Linked DNA regions of Prochlorococcus marinus str. MIT 9312. Each later gene encodes a partner of the first gene's protein in a complex. Links are inferred from orthologs where the notes say so. Each region holds a gene or a part of one and is shown on either strand. Other genes may lie near its edges. The genes, in order: PMT9312_RS01225 and cdaA.

What was found.
Region 2: the proteins of PMT9312_RS01225 (region 1) and cdaA are in contact, whole or in part, in a crystal structure (PDB 7OJS), measured with the Bacillus subtilis proteins. The link is inferred for Prochlorococcus marinus str. MIT 9312 from one-to-one orthologs.

What each region holds. Positions count from the first base shown.
Region 1 is NC_007577.1:234,169-237,368, reverse strand. What follows is about bases 79-2,935. They hold PMT9312_RS01225 (phosphoglucosamine mutase), read left to right. Parts: upstream 79-759; coding sequence 760-2,112; downstream 2,113-2,935. Other genes in these bases: PMT9312_RS01215 (DUF3177 family protein), read left to right, coding at 2,872-2,935; trmB (tRNA (guanosine(46)-N7)-methyltransferase TrmB), read right to left, coding at 2,120-2,749; PMT9312_RS01230 (thioredoxin domain-containing protein), read right to left, coding at 79-623. Also shown: thyX (FAD-dependent thymidylate synthase), read left to right, coding at 1-70; more of PMT9312_RS01230, read right to left, coding at 78-78; more of PMT9312_RS01215, read left to right, coding at 2,936-3,200. UniProt on the Bacillus subtilis protein: Catalyzes the conversion of glucosamine-6-phosphate to glucosamine-1-phosphate. Glucosamine-1-phosphate is used for cell wall biosynthesis.
Region 2 is NC_007577.1:1,014,684-1,017,924, forward strand. The notes cover bases 307-3,204. They hold cdaA (diadenylate cyclase CdaA), read left to right. Parts: upstream 307-1,251; coding sequence 1,252-2,157; downstream 2,158-3,204. Other genes in these bases: lysA (diaminopimelate decarboxylase), read left to right, coding at 307-1,223; PMT9312_RS05680 (isoprenyl transferase), read left to right, coding at 2,161-2,964; bioB (biotin synthase BioB), read left to right, coding at 2,971-3,204. Also shown: more of lysA, read left to right, coding at 1-306; more of bioB, read left to right, coding at 3,205-3,241. UniProt on the Bacillus subtilis protein: One of 3 paralogous diadenylate cyclases (DAC) in this bacteria, catalyzing the condensation of 2 ATP molecules into cyclic di-AMP (c-di-AMP). Upon expression in E.coli leads to c-di-AMP synthesis.

The DNA.
Region 1 (3,200 bases):
TATTGCCCAAAATTGTAAGTCTATTTTTAAAGACAGTTTTCCGATTGTATCAAAATCTTTAGATTGGTAAGAATTATCTATCCATGACTACGAGGATTACCCTGATAATTTTTCTTTTGTTTGATTACTGAAAATTCAGCACTATGAATTTCTTCATGAGATTTTGTCTCTCCCTTTAAAGAAGCTAAAGATTCTCTTATTGTTATTTCTTCTTGTTTACCTATAAAAGTAGATTTTAAATTACCTTCTCTATCAAAAAGATTAACTTGAGGAATTCCATTGACTTCAAATTTTCGGATGTAATTTTCCCATTTTTGATTATCAACATTTAGAAAAACAAAGTTGATATCTTTTTCGTATTCATCTTTTAAAGCAGATACTTTTGGAGCCATTTCTTTACAAACTTCGCACCACTCTGCATAAAATTCAAGAAAAGTAGGTTTCTTGTTTTTAAAAGCTATTTCCGGCTCAACAGATAATTCTCCAAAACTCTTGAGAAGGTAAGTTGATTGAAAAAAGAGATTTCTAAACAAAACCAAAGAAACAATAACAAAAACAATAAGCAGAACAACTATTAAATTTAAATTTGCGTTTAACTGTGGCTCTCTACTATCAGATTGCATTATAAATACTTACTAACTAAAAACATTTTAAATAAGTTAAACAAATAAAGAGAATTTAAATCTGTCACCTTTTAATCAACTGATAAGATAAGAACAGAATAATAATTAAAATATCTTTGATTCCTGAAATCTAATTATGCAATCAATCTTTGGAACTGATGGAATAAGAGGAAGATTCAATGAAGAGATAACTTATTCTCTAGCCTATAAAGTTGGTTATGCTCTAGGTTCGAATTTAGAAAATAATAATCCAATATTAATTGGAAGAGATACAAGAATTAGTGGAGATATTCTGCTTCATGCGATAACAAAAGGTATAAATGCAAGTGGCAAAAAATTTATAAATCTTGGAATCTGCCCTACCCCAGCTATACCTTTTTTAATCAAACAAGAGCAGCTGAGTAGTGGGATAATGATTTCTGCAAGTCATAACCCTCCCGAATATAATGGCATAAAAATCTTTGATCATAATGGTCAAAAAATTACTAAAAATTTTGAAAATAAAATTCAAAAATTCATTGAAGAGTCAAATCAAAATATATCAGTTACCACAAAAGAGATCTCTTTAAAAGCAAATAAAGAGCTTATGGATATTTACATGAAAAGCCTAATCCAATCAATGGGCGGAGAAAATTTAAGCGGAATGAAAATAATATTAGACACATGCTATGGATCAGCGACAACCTGCGCAAAAAAGATTTTTCAGAGTCTTGGTGCTGATGTAAGAGTTCTAAATAACTCTAAAAATGGATTAAAAATTAATGTGAATTGTGGTTCTACTAACCTCGAACCATTAAAAAAAGCATTAAGACAGAGTCCTGCAGATATGGGATTTAGCTTTGATGGAGATTCCGATAGAGTGATTGGATTAGATTCTAAAGGGAATGTATTGGATGGAGATCATATTCTTTTTCTTTGGGGTAGAGAACTTATGGAACAAAAGATTCTCACAAATAATTTACTAATATCAACTCAAATGGCAAATTTAGGTTTTGAAGAAGCATGGAACAAAATTGGCGGACTTTTATATAGAACTGATGTAGGAGATAAATACGTTCATGACGCAATCAAGGAAAAAAGGGCAGTTTTAGGAGGTGAGCAGTCAGGTCATATACTTTCAAAAATTAACAACTTTTCTGGAGATGGAATATTAACTGCACTTCAAATTTCTAAATACTGTAAAAAGAAAAATATTACTTTAAATAATTGGCTTAAAACTAGTTTCGAACCTTTCCCTCAAAAACTAACCAACATTAATTTAAATTTTAATATTAATAAAGTAAATCAAAAGACTAGAATCTTAATTAACCAAACCACAGAAAATTTTCAGAAAATTTATTCGGATAATTGTAGAATTTATATAAGGCCTAGCGGCACTGAACCTCTAATGCGAGTGCTTGTTGAGGCCAAAAGCCATAAGAAAGTTGATTCTTTATCAAGCGAAATAGCCAACAAACTCATTTTAGAAATTAATAAAATAATGAATTAATTATGAATCATATTTTTATATAAATCCTCTCAAAAATATCAAGTTGGTTAACAATTACATACTTTTCCCTATTAGTTTTAACTTGACTTGGATTAAAACTTTCAGAAAAATTAAAATCATTTTTATCTATTTTTTTAAAATTAAAATTATTTGATATGATGCAATCCATATAATCGAATAAATCCTTTACATCAGTTTTTATAAAAATTAGCGATCCTTTTTGCAATGAATTTGAGAGAAGATTAAGAAACTCTGGCTGAATTACACGTCTTTTATAATGTCTTTTTTTAAACCATGGATCAGGAAAATTAAAAGAAATACTTTTTACGTTTTTGAAAATAAATTTACTTTGGACATCATGCAAAATGTTATTAGCATTACCAAATATAAAATATAAATTTTTAATATCTCTTTCTCGCACTTTTAATTTGGCAGTTTTAACTAATCTCTCACGGATTTCAATTCCTATATAATTCCAATTGGTATTAATTAAGGCTAAATCGAATAGAAACTCACCAGCGGCACAACCTATATCCAAATGAAGATTAGATTTAGAATCACCAAACATTTCAATCAAAGCAGGTATTCTTTCAATTTCATTGAAATTTCTACTAAGTGGATTTACATGCTGTCTCATACAATTATTAATTTATTTCTCGGCAATAATATAAAGATGCAAAATATTCACAACTATGACAATAGTAAGATAAAAAGTAACAGTTTGATGTTTAATGATTATGTATATAAAAAGAAAAAGTTTTGAACGTTTTTAATCAACTTTCTATTTGGCTATCTTTTCAACTTTCAATAATTTTCCTTATTGGTATTCCTGTTATATTATTTTTTTGGTCAATTAAAAAAAGAAATAAAGCTGTTAATAAACTTCTATCAATTTATTGGAAAATATCCCTTTTATTTTTTATAAGCCTTTTGCTCTTAATAGGTAACTATAGTTATGGACTCGTGATAACAAATATTTCAACAATATTAATGACAATTTCAGTTTGGTTTTGGAACGATATTAATGATGAATTTAAAGAATATGATTTTTCTTACTACCTTATCACGATGACAAAAATATGGAGATG
Region 2 (3,241 bases), 780 kb from region 1 along the record:
CTCTTTATATATTGGATGAAATCACTTTAAGAAACTCATGTAGAGCTTACAAAAATGCCTTGGAAAAATATTACCCAGGGAAATCTCTGCCAATATATGCCTCGAAGGCAAATAGTTCTATCTTTATGAGTAACCTTGTTTCCTCAGAAGGATTAGGACTTGATGCGGTTTCAGAAGGAGAACTATTAACTGCTCTTAAAGGTGGGGTACCAAATGAAAAAATTGTTTTTCATGGTAACAATAAATCAGACAAAGAGATAGAGTTTGCAGTTAGAAATAATATTCAAGTAATTGTAGATAATGATTATGACTTAGAAAGATTAGAGGGCATTTCAAATTCATTTAATCGTGATTTAGAAATAATGATTCGCTTTACTCCCGGAATAGAATGCCATACACATGAATACATAAGAACGGGATCATTTGATAGCAAATTTGGTTTCGGAATTGAATATTTAAATATTTTATTTGACAGAATCAATAATACAAAACATTTAAAATTAAAAGGATTACATGCTCATATTGGTTCCCAGATTTTTGAATTAGACCCACACAAGGATCTGGGAGAAATAATGGTAAATGTTATTTTAGATGCCAAAAAATTTGGCCATAATATTCAAAAATTGAATCTAGGTGGAGGTTTAGGTATTAAATATACAGAGAATGACGATCCTCCTTCAATTGATGAATGGGTAAAAACAATTTCCACATCCGTTGTTAAAGCTTGTAAAAAACACAATTTAGATTTACCTACATTGATGTGTGAGCCTGGAAGATCTATCGTATCTACAGCAGGAATAACAATTTACAAAATAGGTGCCTTTAAAGAAATCCCCGGGATCAGAACGTATTTGTCAGTTGATGGTGGCATGAGTGACAATCCAAGACCAATAACATATCAATCGAATTATTCTGCATGTTTGGTAAGTAATCCCTTTAATATTAATTCCAAAAATAAATATACTATTGCTGGCAAGCACTGCGAATCAGGAGATGTATTGTTTAAGGAAATAGAACTAGCAGATTGCAAAACAGGAGATCTTATATGTGTTTTTGGTACTGGTGCATACAATAATTCAATGAGTTCTAACTACAACAGAATTCCAAGACCTGCCGCTCTCTTAGTTTGTAATGGTGAAGCAGAAATCATTCAAAAAAGAGAAAGTCCATTTGATCTTTTAAAATATGATGTCTTGCCTGATCGCTTTCTCAAACAAAATTAGGTACATTTAAATTAAATTTGTTTTTAATGTGAATTTCTGGGGGATTATAAATTTAAAGCTTTTATTAGATGTTTTATTCGCTGTCGGTTTCGGACTTTTATTATTTTCTAGAGTAAAAGAACAGCGGACATTATGGCTTTTAAGGGGATATTTATTTTTAGTCTCATCCGCATGGTTTATTCAAAGATATGCATATCTTCCATTAACATCAAAATTAATTGATGCTGTAGTTCTAGCTTGCTCTCTCTCTTTAGCAATTCTTTGGCAAGGAGAGCTAAGAAGATTAATGGAATTATTAGGCACTGGCAGGTTAGCTGTATTACTAGGAAATCCAACAAAGGAATTTAGGGCAACATCCACTACTATTACTCAGTTAGTTGATACTGCAGGTAAACTTTCTCAGAATAGGAGAGGTGCTTTAATCGTTGTGGATTTGGGGAGTGATTTAAGGCCTGAAGATTTTTTATATTCAGGTACAAATATTCAGGCACAATTATCAACTGACCTTTTAATAAATCTTTTTGCAACAGATACGCCTTTACACGATGGAGCAGTTCTTGTGAAAGGTAACAAAATAATATCTGCTGGTGTAATACTTCCGCTCTCAAGACAAGGAATCAGCAGATACGGCACAAGACATTTAGCTGCATTGGGAATTACAGAAAGATTTGACAGGTGTATTTGCATTGTTGTTTCTGAAGAAACAGGTACATTATCATTAGCAAACCAAGGGAAACTTGAAAGACCAATTACCAGTAGTAGATTACAAGAACTTCTTGTAAATTTAATAGGGAATCAAAACTCAATAGGAATAAATAAAACATCTTTAAGTAAAAATGCTTTGTCCCAAAAGACAAATCCAAGTGATATTATTAGTGATATCAATGAAGAAGAGTCCAATAAATCAGAAATCATTACCGCCAAAAAGGATTAACTAATGAGTTTAGAGAAAATAATAGACAATAAAAATAATGACTTATCCATTAAAATAGATAAGCAAAAAGTGCCAAAACATGTAGCAATAATTATGGACGGCAATGGGAGATGGGCGACTAGAAAAGGTTTACCCCGATCATTTGGACATAAACAGGGCGTTAGTGTATTAAAAAAAATCCTCAAAGCTGCCAAAAATTTAGGTTGTAAGGTAATTACTGTTTATGCTTTTTCAACTGAGAATTGGACAAGACCAACAAAAGAAGTTAATTTTCTTATAAATCTATTTAGCGAAGTTTTAAAAAACGAAATTAAAGAGATACATGAAGAATCAACAAAAATAAAATTTATTGGAGATTTAACTCCTTTCCCAAAAAATTTAAAAGAAATAATCTCTAGTTCAGAATCACTTACTAAAAACAACAATAAATTTTTATTCAATGTTTGTGTTAATTACGGCGGTAGACAAGAAATCGTAAAAGTTGCAAAAGAACTAGCATTAAAATCTTCTTCTGGGGAAATAAAACCAAGTGAAATTAATGAAGAATTATTTAATTCAGAACTATTAACTGGAGGGATAAAGGATCCAGAATTACTAATAAGAACTAGTGGCGAAAAAAGGATCAGTAATTTTCTTTTATGGCAATTAGCATATTCAGAAATTTATATATCTGACGTACTTTGGCCAGAGTTCAATGAGCATGAATTTCTTAAAGCAATAATTGATTACCAATCAAGAAATAGACGTTTCGGCGGTATAGAATCATTACCAAATGAATCTTTTGAAGATTCTCAATATTCTATCTAATAAAAAATGCCTAATTCGAATAATCAGTTATTAAAAGAAATTAGGTTCGATTGGAATAAAGAGGAGATATTGGAAATACTTGATATGCCTCTTATTGATTTAATGTGGGAATCACAAACTGTTCACAGGAAATTTAACAAATACAACATTCAATTAGCATCTTTGTTCAGCGTAAAAACTGGTGGATGTGAGGAAAATTGTTCGTACTGTAGCCAATCAATTTATAGTGCTAGCGAAATCAAAAGTCATCCACAATTTCAAGTTGAGGAGGTTATGG